Nitrobacter winogradskyi Nb-255: one gene and its partners. The main gene of each other region encodes a partner of the protein of the gene in region 2 in a complex. Links are inferred from orthologs where the notes say so. Each region holds a gene or a part of one and is shown on either strand. Other genes may lie near its edges.

Region 1 (4,147 bases), 1.1 Mb from region 2 along the record:
TCAACCCGGCCGCTCGAGTTCAACGCCTCGGCGAGATGCCCCGCCTATACGGTGCCCGACAACATCGCAAGCGCCGTACGCGAGAAACAGCAGCGCGACAACACCGAAATAGCCAGGCTGATCTCGAAGGGGGCGCCGGTCGCCAGACTCAACACCGGAATCGACGGCGGCATGAACCGGGTGTTCGCCGCCAAACTGCCGGGCGGCCAGACCGGGCTTTCAGACCCCGGCGAATCCGACGTGAAGGCCACGGCCTTCTCGGCTGCGCCCGGCACCATTCCACCGACAGTCAATCCGCCGCGCAACTCCGCGCCAGCGACAGCCGCGACCTCGTATGAACCGGAGGCTGAGGTACGGCCGTCGTCGGCCCTGCTCGCTCCCTCCAAACCGAGCAACATCTTCACCAATCTTGCGCACAAGATGGGTTTCGGAGACGCCGATACCACGGCCACGACCAAGGCGGCCGTTTCGGCCACGCCCGGCGAATCTGTCTCGGCCAGGCCCAAGACGGCGACTCCGGCGCGCAGCGTTTCCTCTCGCCCGGTCGGAGCAAAGCGCGCTGCGTCCAAAACGACAGAGAAGACGGCCGAAAAAACACCCAGGTCCGAACACGTCGCAACCGCGCGTCCGCAATCGGGATCCACGAATGTGTCGGCTTCGCCGGCCCGGATTCAGAGCGCTGCGCCCGCGGCGTCATCGAACTCGTTCGACAGCCGCTTCTCCGTAAACCCGTAATACCCGGCACCAGAGCATTTTCGTTTCTGATCGGATCAGAAGCAGAGCTCCATGATTCGATCTGACGCGCGGCTGGCTTCACGCGAGCCGGTACTCATCCTCAAGGTCAGGCCAGGTACGTAAAGGTCGAGACAAGGACTTGTATCCAGACTGGATATGCTTCGCCCGGAAACCCTCGAAGGGGCCGCTTACCGGCAGGAGTGAAGGCCGCGGCCGGAAGGGCTCACGCGTAGCGGCCGTGGCAATGCTTGTACTTCTTGCCCGAACCGCAGGGGCAATCCTCATTGCGGCCGACCTTGCCCCAACTCTCCGGATCGTTCGGGTCACGACGGGAACGGCCCTCACTCCCCTCCGACGCCAGTGACGCCCTGGCAAAACTGCTTTGCGCGAGCGCCATCTCGTCCTCGCCGGTGTTCGGATCGAGCTTGTGGGCCTCCATCTCAGGCAGCGCCGGCTGCTCCTCCTCGGGCGGCACGATCTCGACGCGCATCAATTGCCCCGTCACCGCCTCGCGCAGATGGGCGATCAGGCTTTCGAACAGGGAGAAAGCCTCCGATTTGTATTCCTGCAGCGGATCGCGCTGGCCATAGCCGCGCAGACCGATGACCTGGCGCAGATGGTCAAGCATCACCAGATGTTCGCGCCAAAGATGATCCAGTGTCTGCAACAGGATGGTCTTCTCGACGTAGCGCATGACGTCGGGACCCCATTGCCCCACCTTGGCCGCCATATGCTCGTCGACGCGGCTTTCGATGCGCGACAGCAACTCCTCGCCCGCGATGCCCTCTTCCGCGGCCCATTCGTCGACCGGCAGTTCGACGTCGAGCACGCGCTTCAGTTCTTCTTTAAGGCCGGCGACATCCCACTGCTCGGGATACTGGTTTTCCGGAACATGCTTGGCGACCAGATCCTCGACGAACGCATGGCGCATGTCGGCGACGGTTTCCGCCACGCTTTCGTTCTTCATCAGATCGACGCGCTGTTCGAAGATCACCTTGCGCTGATCGTTCTGCACGTCGTCATACTTCAGCAGGTTCTTGCGGATGTCGAAGTTGCGCGCCTCGACCTTCTGCTGCGCCTTCTCCAGCGCCTTGTTGATCCAGGGATGGGTGATGGCCTCGCCGTCCTTGAGGCCAAGCCGCTGCAGCATGGTGTCGAGCCGATTCGATCCGAAGATCCGCATCAGGTCGTCATCCAGCGACAGGAAGAACTTCGAGCGGCCGGGATCACCCTGACGGCCGGCGCGGCCGCGCAACTGATTGTCGATGCGCCGCGACTCGTGGCGTTCGGAGCCTATGATATAGAGCCCGCCGGGATGGGTCACGGTCTTGGCCGGCTTCGAACCCTTGGCCGGCTCGATCTCGACGACTTCCTCCGCCTTGAGCACCATGCCGCGGAAGCGCTCGATATCGGCCTTGATCTCCGCGATCTTGGCCTGCTTCTCGGCTTCGTCGGCGATGTCGGCCGTCTCGAACTGGGCGCGCATCTCCAGCGAGCCGCCGAGTTTGATATCGGTGCCGCGACCGGCCATGTTGGTGGCGATGGTGATCGCGCCGGGCACGCCTGCCTCGGCGACGATATAGGCTTCCTGCTCATGGAAGCGGGCGTTCAGCACCGCGAAAAGCTTGGCCGGTTTGCCGGCGCGAGCAGCGGCGTAAAGCTTCCGCATCGATTTCGGATCGCCGAAGTCGATCTGCTTGTAGCCATGCTTCGTCAGATAGTCGGCGAGCACTTCCGATTTTTCGATCGAGGCGGTGCCGACCAGCACGGGCTGCATCCGCGCATTGGCGCGTTCGACCTCGGCCAGGATCGCGGCGTATTTCTCGTTCTGGGTCCGGTAGACCTCGTCGTCCTCGTCAAGACGCGCGATCGGCAGGTTGGTCGGGATCTCAACGACCTCGAGCTTGTAGATGTCGGCGAGTTCGTCGGCTTCCGTCGCCGCGGTGCCGGTCATGCCCCCGAGCTTCTTGTACATCCGGAAGTAGTTCTGGAACGTGATCGAGGCGAGCGTCTGGTTCTCCGGCTGCACCGGTTGATGCTCTTTGGCTTCCAGCGCCTGATGCAGTCCTTCCGAGTAGCGGCGGCCCGGCATCATGCGGCCGGTGAATTCGTCGATGATGACGACCTCGCCTCCGCGAACGATATAGTCCTTGTCGCGGGTGAACAGCGAATGCGCGCGCAGCGCCTGGTTGATGTGGTGGACGACGGAGACGTTCTCGACGTCGTAGAGCGAGTCACCCTTGAGCAGGTCAGCCTCGCGCAGCAGCGTCTCGATCTTCTCCATGCCGGCCTCGGTGAGCGCGACCGTGCGCTGCTTCTCGTCGATCTCGTAGTCAGCGACCTTTTCGAGATTCGGCATGAAGGTATCGATGGTGTTGTAGAACTCGGAGCGATCGTCGAGAGGGCCGGAAATGATCAGCGGCGTCCGCGCTTCGTCGATCAGGATCGAGTCGACCTCGTCGACGATGGCGAAGAAGTGCTCGCGCTGGACCATATCCTCCAGGCGATACTTCATGTTGTCGCGCAGATAGTCGAAGCCGTATTCGTTATTGGTGCCGTAGGTGATGTCGCAGGCATAGGCCGCCTTGCGCTCGACGTCGTCGAGGCCATGCACGATCACGCCTGTGGTGAGGCCGAGAAAAGAGTAGACCTGCGACATCCAGCCGGCGTCGCGGCTTGCGAGATAGTCGTTGACGGTCACGACGTGAACGCCGTTGCCGGCGAGCGCGTTGAGATAAACGGCGAGCGTGGCGACCAGCGTCTTGCCTTCGCCGGTCTTCATTTCGGCGATGTCGCCCTCGTGGAGCACCATGCCGCCGATCAACTGCACGTCGAAATGCCGCTGGCCGAGCGTTCGCTTGGCGGCCTCGCGCACCGTGGCGAAGGCGGGAACGAGGAGGTCGTCGAGGGTCTTGCCGTTCGCGAGCTGCTGCTTGAACTCGGCGGTGCGCGCCCGCAGCGCATCGTCCGACAGCGCGGCGATTTCCGGCTCCAGGGCGTTGATGGCCTTGACGCGGGATTGATACCCCTTGACCCGCCGATCGTTGGCGGAACCGAAAAACTTGCGGGCAAACGCGCCGATCATCCCAAATTCCTGTCTTCGCGATTCGCCGTTGCAGCCATGTGGTCGTCTCCTGGGCCCTCCGCTTCTGATGGAATTCAGAAGCGGCAACGAGTTTGCTTCACGCGAACCGGCAATCCCGCTCAAAACGCTCTAGAGCATGATCCGAAAAGTGGAAACCGGTTTTCGGAAAAGATCACGCTCCAACAAAAGATAAGCGACAAGTCTGTTTCAGCGCAGCTGAAGCAAACTCTGGTGTCCGAACCGAAGCGCGCCTTGGCTTTGCAGCACCTTACCGCCGCGACTTCGGAACCACCGCACGGGCCACCTATCAACTCAACTCATCGTGAC
Region 2 (5,071 bases):
GCATACCGTGCTCCTGCGCCTTTTTGGAAACGTCTTCCGCCGCCACCTGAGCGGCATAAGGCGTCGACTTGCGCGAGCCCTTGAAACCCATCGTCCCCGCCGATGACCAGGCGATCGTATTGCCCTGCGCATCGGTGATGGTGATGGTGGTGTTGTTGAACGACGAATTCACATGCGCGATGCCGGACGCGATGTTCTTGCGCTCGCGGCGGCGAACGCGTGTCGTAGCTTCCTTACCCATTGTCAGCCTTTCCTGTGATCTCAACGCCGCCGTAATGCCAGCGGCTACACCGACGAAGCGAGCAGCGACCCGAATCTATCCGCTACGCGCCGTTTGCTGGTCCGCGCTCTTACTTCTTCTTGCCGGCGATCGACTTGGCCGGCCCCTTGCGGGTGCGCGCATTGGTGTGGGTGCGCTGGCCGCGCACCGGCAGTCCGCGGCGATGACGCAGACCGCGATAGCAGCCGAGATCCATCAGCCGCTTGATATTGATGCCGACTTCACGACGAAGATCGCCTTCGACGAGATAATCGCGGTCGATCACTTCCCGGATCTGAAGCACTTCCTGATCGGTCAGTTGCGAAACCCGGCGATCAGCCGGAATCTTGACCTTTTCGATGATCTCGGCGGCATTCTTTTGACCAATGCCATGGATATACTGAAGCGCGATAACGACGCGCTTGTTGGTCGGGATATTCACGCCGGCAATACGGGCCACAGACTTCTCTCCTGTTGCCGACTCGCGCCGAGCCGGCTGTTCCTTCGATATTTCAGGCGGGTATCCTCAACCACAAGAACGACGCCCGACCCTCCGTAAGCTTGGGGTCCGGCATCGTCTGAAACGATCCGCTGGATGATGGTTTATTAAGGACTCGGCGGCATTCCGTCAACCGCTCCTCCGCTTTCGCTCGCTTTTTCGTGACTTTTGGGCCGTCATTTCTCGCCCTATTGCGGGGATTCCGGCCTGCTTACCACCTGCGGACCCCGAACTTCGACATCGGAACTCCCGATCGCCTCAGAACCCGGCGGATATCCCGTGTCACATCATCGATCGCCATCATGCCGTCAACTGTCAGCAGCCTGCCGCGCTCCGAATAGTAGCGAATCAGCGGCTCGGTCAGCGCGCGATAGCTGGCCAACCGCTGCGAGAGCACCTCCGGGTTGTCATCGGCCCTTACCTGCTCGCCCCGCGCGGTCGTCTCCGCGACGCGGTTTTCTACACGTTGCAGCAATGCGCTTTCATCGACGCGCAGCTCGATCACGGCATCAAGTGCAAGATTCTTGGATTGGAGCAGAATATCCAGCGCCTCGGCCTGCGGAACGGTGCGCGGAAAGCCGTCGAGAATGAAACCGTCCTTCGCGTCCGCCTGTTCCAGCCGATCGGAAATGATGCCGATAACGACATCATCCGGGACCAGCCCCCCGCTCGCCATGATGTCCTTGGCCTTGAGACCGACCGGCGTGCCGGCGGCGACGGCGGCGCGCAGCATGTCGCCTGTTGAAAGCTGAATGATTCCGTAATGATGAACCAGACGTTGCGCCTGCGTTCCTTTTCCCGCCCCAGGCGGCCCCAGAAGAATCAGTCTCATGAACATTGCCCCATCGCCGGGTGAGCGAGCAGCCGCACACCCGCGCTTCGATATAGGCACAGCCAAGACACGGTCTGCGCCCTACCGGCAACACTTACGGCACCCCGCCGCAGACGATCAATGCCTCGAGCTAGAGGCTGTTTCAACTACGTTGAACCCGATTCAACTACTTGGAATCAGACTCGTCGCTTATCTTCTTGTTTGAGCATGATCTTATCCGAAAACCGGTTTCCACTTTGCGCAGGCGCGGCCCTTCGGGTCGGGATCATACTCTATCGCGACGGAACACCGTCCGTGAAGGCGGATATCGCCTAGGATTCCACACGAAGAATGACCCAGCGGGAAAACGAAGCGCCTTACCGGTGTGACACGTCTTCCGCAAAAGTCATCGCAACCTGAATACACGCCACCTGTCTGACTGAATCACTGACCGCTGCGATCAGTGAGAAAACGCCGTCACCGACGGCGGCCTCTCAGCTTGGATTTCTTGATCAGACCTTCATACTGGTGGGCCAGCAGATATCCCTGCACCTGCGACACCGTATCCATCGTGACGCTGACCACGATCAGCAGTGAGGTGCCCCCAAAATAGAAGGGTACCGCCGCGTAGGAAATCAGTATCTCAGGGATAAGGCAGACAACCGCGAGGTAGACCGCCCCCGGCACCGTGATGCGCGAGAGAACGTAGTCGATGTACTCGGCCGTCCGCTCGCCCGGCCTGATGCCCGGAATAAAGCCGCCGTGCTTCTTGAGATTGTCGGCTGTCTCGGTCGGATTGAAGACGATCGCGGTGTAGAAGAAGGTGAAGAACACGATCAGCGCGATGTACAGGATCAAAAACATCGGCCGGCCGTGACCGAGCTGGGTATTGATCCACTGGAACCACTCCGGCCCGCTACCCGCGTTGAAGTTCGCGACTGTCGTCGGCAACAGCAACAGCGACGACGCGAAGATCGGCGGAATCACACCCGAGGTGTTGAGCTTCAGCGGCAGATGGGAAGACTGCCCATCAAACATCTTATTGCCGACCTGACGCTTCGGATACTGGATCAGCAGCCTGCGCTGGGCGCGCTCCATGAATACGATAAAGGCAATCACCGCGACGACCATGATCAGAACGATCAGGATGATCCCCGTGGACAGCGCGCCTTGGCGGCCGAGTTCGAGCATGCTGGCGAGCGCGGACGGCAACTCGGCGACGATACCCGCCATGATGATGAGGGAAATGCCGTTGCCGATGCCCCGTGACGTGATCTGCTCGCCGAGCCACATCAAAAACATGGTGCCGCCGGTCAATGTGATCGCGGTGGAGAGCAGGAAAAACATGCCGGGATTGGTGACGACATTGCCCGCGCCCTGGAGGCCGACCGCGATGCCGTAGGACTGGAAGAACGCCAGCACCACCGTGAGATACCGGGTATATTGATTGATGACCTTGCGGCCGGCTTCGCCCTCCTTCTTGAGAGCCTCGAGCTTGGGCGATACGGAGGTCAAGAGTTGGAGGATGATCGCGGCCGAAATGTACGGCATGATGTTCAAGGCGAAAATCGCCATGCGGTCGATGCCACCGCCGGAGAACATATTGAACATCCCGAGGATGCCGCCAGCCTGGGAATTGAACACCTTCTGCCAGACCGTAGGGTCGATGCCCGGCAGCGGGATGTAGGTACCCAGCCGATAGACGAGCAACGCGCCGAGCGTGAACCAGATGCGCTTCTTCAGTTCGTCGGCTTTTGAAAACGCCGAGAAGTTAAGGTTAGCCGCCAGTTGTTCCGCTGCTGAGACCATATTCAGCCCTCTCCCGCGCCAAAGGCGCCGTCACGCTCCGCCAGAACGGGCCGGCCGGCAGCCGCCGGACCTCTCATGATGTTCGATCCTTGATGAATCCAACATCCGCAAGTCCCCTGTCGCATCAAAGCGGGCGATGACGCGAACGTTACGCCGCCTCACCTTCGTCCTTCTTCGGCGCGAGGATTTTCACGGTGCCGCCCGCCTTCTCAACCGCCGCGATCGCGGACTTCGAGGCGCCATGAACCTCAACGGTCAGCTTCGCCTTGATCTCGCCGCGGCCAAGCAGGCGGACGCCGCCCTTGGCGCGACGCACCACGCCTGATTTCACCAGCGACTCGGCGTTGATAGTCGTGTTGGCATCGATCGAACCGGCATCGATCGCGTCCTGAAGCCGATCGAGATTGATCTCGGCGAACTCGACGCGGAAGATGTTGTTGAAGCCGCGCTTCGGCAACCGCCGATGCAGCGGCATCTGGCCGCCCTCGAAGCCGTTGATGCGCACACCGGAGCGAGCGGTCTGTCCCTTGCCGCCACGGCCGCCGGTCTTGCCCTTGCCGGAGCCGATACCCCGGCCGATCCGCATGCGCTTCTTGCGCGAGCCTGCGTTGTCGGCGATATCGCTGAGTTTCATGGTCGCGTCCTCATCGTGTTCCTCACGCCGGGGGCGTCCCGGCCTCCACGTCTTTTGCCGAACCGCTCGTGTTCGAAGCCGTGGCTTCCCGGCGCAGGCCGGGTACAAACAGCAAATTGTTACGTCTCGTCGATGACGCGGACGATGTGCCGAACCTTCGCGATCATGCCGCGAATTTCAGGCGTATCCTGCAACTCCGAAGTCCGGCCGATCTTGTTGAGCTTGAGCCCGACCAACGTCGAGCGCTGCGAATGATGGCGGCGGATTGCGCTGCCGGTCTGCTCGACCTTGATTGTTTTTGCGGCCTTGGCCATCGTCGTCACTCCAAATCCTGTCTCGCCTGCGGGTCTCGGATAGGCCGGCCGCACCGCCAGGCCCCACTTCGAACCGCCCTATTCGGCAACAGCCTCCGCATCACCACCCACACGACGCGATTGCAGCGTGGAGACCTTGATGTTGCGGCGGGCCGAAACCGAGCGCGGTGAATCCTGATGCTTCAGCGCATCGAAGGTCGCGCGGACCATGTTATAAGGGTTGGACGAGCCGACCGACTTCGCCACCACGTCCTGGATGCCGAGCGTCTCGAACACCGCGCGCATCGGGCCACCGGCGATGATGCCCGTGCCGGCCGGCGCCGCGCGCAGATAGACGCGGCCTGCGCCGTGGCGGCCTGCGATGTCGTGATGCAGCGTCCTGCCTTCGCGCAGCGGAACACGCGTCAGATTGCGCTTCGCCGATTCCGTCGCCTTGCGGATCGCTTCCGGAACCTCACGCGCCTTGCCATGCCCGAATCCGACGCGGCCCTTCTGATCGCCGATCACGACCAGCGCCGCGAAACCGAAGCGCTTACCGCCCTTGACGACTTTCGCCACGCGGTTGATGTGGACGAGCTTGTCGACGAACTCGCTGTCGCGCTCCTCGCGATCCCTGCTCCGTTCGCGTCCGCCGCGTTCGCGTTCACCTGCCATGGTGTTTTTCCGATCCTTGTGAGGCTCTCGCCCCTGTCCTACTCGTTCGATATACCGCTTAGAAGCTCAATCCGCTCTCGCGAGCGGCATC
Region 3 (3,443 bases), 500 kb from region 2 along the record:
CCCGCTAGCGCAATCGCCCGGCGTCATCACCGGCGGAAGCCAGAACGTGATGGTCAACGGCAAACCCGCCGCGCGTCAGGGCGACGCTACCACCGGCGGCGCGCTGATCGAAGGATCGTCCAATGTCTTCATCAACGGCAAACCGGCCACGGTGATCGGCAACCGAACCGGATGCGGCGGCTCGGTCACTTCTGGCGGCCATGGCGTGTTCATCAACGGCAAGCCAATGGCGCGCCAGGGCGACCAACCGTCTGGATGTGCAAGATAGTGACCTAAACCAGCCGGCTCTGCACGACCGCCGCCTGGATGAACGAGGCGAACAGCGGATGCGGCTCGAACGGCCGCGATTTAAGTTCAGGGTGGTACTGCACGCCGATGAACCAGGGATGATCCTGATATTCGACGATCTCCGGCAGCACGCCATCGGGCGAGAGGCCCGAAAACCTTAAGCCGTGCTGCTCCAGCCGGTCCTTGTAGGCGGTGTTGACTTCATAGCGATGGCGGTGCCGCTCGGAAATCTCGACCGCCCCACCGTAGATACCGGAGACGCGGCTGCCACGCTTGAGCATCGCCGGGTAAGCGCCAAGCCGCATGGTGCCGCCGAGGTCGCCCGCTTTGGAGCGCTTCTCCAGTTCGCTGCCGCGCAGCCATTCCGTCATCAAGCCGACCAGCGGCTCGCGAGTCGGGCCGAACTCGGTCGAGTTGGCGTCCGAGATTCCGACCAGGTTGCGCGCCGCCTCGATCACGGCCATCTGCATCCCGAAGCAGATGCCGAAATAGGGTACGTGCCGTTCGCGGGCGAACCGCGCCGCCTTGATCTTGCCCTCCGCGCCGCGCTGGCCAAATCCGCCGGGAACCAGAATGCCGTCGACATGTTCGAGGAACGGCGCGGCGTCTTCGTTTTCGAACACCTCGCTCTCGATCCAGTCGAGGTTGACCTTCACCTTGTTGGCGATACCGCCATGGGACAGCGCCTCGATCAGCGATTTGTAGGCGTCCTTCATGCCGGTGTATTTGCCGACGATCGCGATCGTCACCGCCCCTTCCGGATTGCGGATACGCTCGTTGATATCGTGCCAGCCCTTAAGCGCCGGAGGCGCGGCCGGCTCGATTCCGAACGCCGCCAGAACCTCGTCGTCGAGTCCCGCGGCGTGATAGACTTCCGGCACGGCGTAGATGTTATCGGCATCGCGCGCCTCGATCACGGCGCTTTCCCGGACATTGCAGAACAATCCGAGCTTCCGGCGTTCCTCCGCGGGGATTTCCCGGTCGGTGCGGCACAGCAGGATATCGGGCTGGATGCCGATCGATCGCAGTTCTTTCACAGAATGCTGCGTCGGCTTGGTCTTCAATTCGCCGGCGCTCGGGATGAACGGCAGCAGGGTCAGGTGGACGTAGATCGCATGACCACGCGGGAGATCGTTCTTGAGCTGCCGGATCGCCTCGAAGAACGGCAGGCCCTCGATGTCGCCCACCGTGCCGCCGATCTCGCACAGCACGAAGTCATGGTCATCGTTGCCGTCGAGGATGAACGCCTTGATGGCGTTGGTGACGTGGGGAATCACCTGGATCGTGGCCCCGAGATAGTCGCCGCGGCGCTCCCTGGTCAGGATGTCCTGATAGATGCGGCCGGTGGTGATGTTGTCCTGCCTGGTGGCGGGACGCCCGGTAAAACGCTCGTAATGACCGAGATCGAGATCGGTCTCGGCGCCATCGTCGGTCACGAACACTTCGCCATGCTGATACGGCGACATCGTTCCGGGGTCGAGGTTGAGGTAGGGGTCGAGCTTGCGAAGGCGGACCTTGTAGCCGCGCGCCTGCAGCAGCGCGCCGAGCGCCGCCGACGCCAGACCTTTTCCGAGCGAGGAGACCACGCCGCCGGTGATGAAAATATACCGCGCCATGGGTCTCAACCTTTAAGGCTCCCGTGTCGATTCGCCAAAACCAATCGCGGCCTCCAGCCGGAATGCGAAAGGGCTGTGGGCGACTTCAGAATTCAAACGATCTTGCAGTCCCTTGGTGAAACTGCTGATGCAGGATGGCGGCCCCGCCCTGCATCACGTCCTTGATTTACTGGGAACGCGGCGCCTGCGGACCGGCGGGGGCCGGCGCCTGTTCCGACTGCTTCAGCGAATCGAGCAAACCGCCACCGCTCGGCGGGGCGACCGGGGTCGCCGGCTGCGATTGCGACGCCGGCGCCGTATCCAGGATCGAGCCCGGTTTCTGTTCGACGCCGGCAAGCCAGGACAGGAGCAAGCTGGTCACGAAAAAGCCGGCCGCAAGAAAAGACGTCGTGCGCGTCAGCAGGTTCGCCGTGCCCCGGCTTGACATGAAACCGGCGCCGCCGCCCATGCCGAGGCCACCGCCTTCGGATTTCTGCAGCAGAACGACGACGGTCAACGTCGCGACGATGATCAAATGGATGACGATAACTGCGGTCTGCATCTCTGGCCTTCCATCACAAGTGCGCGCCGGACGGCCGGACATCACAGGCTTGCGGGGCTTGAACTAGATCACGATGGTTTCGGATCGAATCGATCCAAAACCATGAACGTGATCGATTCTATCGATTCTAATGTCTTAGAGCGGGATGCGGGCGAAAACCGCTACACACTTTCCTCATCCCGCTCTAGTGGGTTCGGCTCCGACGTTCGCATCCGGGACGCGCGGCCAACGGCCAAGGAGTCGCGAATATCAAACCCACTCCACTCGGCGGGGTATCTACACGATCAGGCGCGGCGTTGTCACCCCCACAGGGTCGCCCCCGCTAGAGCATCGGACCCGAAAGTGGGAACCGGTTTCGGGATAAATCCGATGCTCAATCAATTAACTGGAGCGGCGGCGCTGATTCCATTTAATCGGCCGCCGCTCTAGAGCCTTTTCGCTTCTGATTGAATCCGAAGCGAAGCTCAAGATTGTTGTTCTGACGCGTTTCTGCACGCGAACCGGTTTCCACTTCGCTCGAAACGCTCTAGGCGGCTGGCCATTGCAGGAAACAGTCAGGCGACGGCCTGGGCGATCCCCAGAAAATCCGCCGCCTTGAGGCTGGCGCCGCCGATCAACGCTCCGTTCACGTTCGGAACCGCGAGCAACTCCGCAGCGTTCGACGGCTTCACCGACCCGCCGTACAGAATGCGAATCTTCGTGCCTTCCGCGCTAAACCGTTCCGCGAGCTTTTCGCGGATAAACCTGTGGACTTCCTGCACGTCCTGCGATGTCGGTGTGCGCCCGGTGCCGATCGCCCAGACCGGTTCGTAGGCCACGACGAGATTGGCGGCCGTCGCGCCATCCGGCAGCGAGCCCGTGAGCTGCCGACCGACCACATCGAGCGTCTGACCGGCATCGCGCTGGTCCTGCGTCTCGCCGACGCAGACGATGGCGGTCAGCCCCGCCCGCCATGCGGCTTCGGCCTTCTCCCGCACCAGAGCGTCGCTCTCCGCATG

Evidence for each region. The genes of interacting proteins can lie anywhere in the genome.
Region 1: the proteins of secY (region 2) and secA are in contact, whole or in part, in a crystal structure (PDB 3DIN), measured with the Thermotoga maritima proteins. The link is inferred for Nitrobacter winogradskyi Nb-255 from one-to-one orthologs. Residues at the interface, in WP_004081795.1 of Thermotoga maritima: Glu108, Gly109, Glu110, Glu111, Ala236, Glu237, Arg238, Arg239, Ile240, Thr241, Ile242, Gln243, Tyr244, Ala245, Arg246, Arg247, Val248, Thr249, Gly250, Arg251, Arg252, Val253, Tyr254, Gly256, Ala257, Ser258, Thr259, Tyr260, Leu261, Pro262; in WP_004082002.1 of Thermotoga maritima: Glu261, Ala262, Arg263, Lys300, Ala301, Arg302, Thr303, Ile304, Ile305, Leu323, Tyr324, Asp325, Pro326, Val329, Ser330, Tyr333, Ile336, Lys340, Phe345, Val349, Glu363, Phe364, Tyr374, Ser375, Gly376, Gly377, Glu393, Ile395, Thr482, Ser483.
Region 3: secY (region 2) and secG share a complex: the UniProt entries of both Escherichia coli proteins name them as parts of the sec protein translocase complex. The link is inferred for Nitrobacter winogradskyi Nb-255 from one-to-one orthologs.

Annotation. Positions count from the first base shown.
Region 1 is NC_007406.1:434,730-438,876, reverse strand. The notes cover bases 759-4,147. They hold secA (preprotein translocase subunit SecA), read right to left. Parts: upstream 3,821-4,147; coding sequence 959-3,820; downstream 759-958. Also shown: NWI_RS02025 (L,D-transpeptidase family protein), read left to right, coding at 1-735. UniProt on the Escherichia coli protein: Required for protein export, interacts with the SecYEG preprotein conducting channel.
Region 2 is NC_007406.1:1,507,974-1,513,044, reverse strand. What follows is about bases 1,213-4,119. They hold secY (preprotein translocase subunit SecY), read right to left. Parts: upstream 3,379-4,119; coding sequence 2,047-3,378; downstream 1,213-2,046. Other genes in these bases: rplO (50S ribosomal protein L15), read right to left, coding at 3,527-4,012. In the rest of the region: rpsK (30S ribosomal protein S11), read right to left, coding at 1-241; rpsM (30S ribosomal protein S13), read right to left, coding at 351-719; rpmD (50S ribosomal protein L30), read right to left, coding at 4,132-4,326; rpsE (30S ribosomal protein S5), read right to left, coding at 4,405-4,980; rplR (50S ribosomal protein L18), read right to left, coding at 5,039-5,071. UniProt on the Escherichia coli protein: The central subunit of the protein translocation channel SecYEG. Consists of two halves formed by TMs 1-5 and 6-10.
Region 3 is NC_007406.1:2,005,196-2,008,638, forward strand. What follows is about bases 759-3,443. They hold secG (preprotein translocase subunit SecG), read right to left. Parts: upstream 2,446-3,443; coding sequence 2,071-2,445; downstream 759-2,070. Other genes in these bases: NWI_RS09560 (CTP synthase), read right to left, coding at 759-1,904; tpiA (triose-phosphate isomerase), read right to left, coding at 3,000-3,443. Outside these bases: NWI_RS09555 (PAAR domain-containing protein), read left to right, coding at 1-268; more of NWI_RS09560, read right to left, coding at 273-758. UniProt on the Escherichia coli protein: Subunit of the protein translocation channel SecYEG. Overexpression of some hybrid proteins has been thought to jam the protein secretion apparatus resulting in cell death; while this may be true it also results in FtsH-mediated degradation of SecY.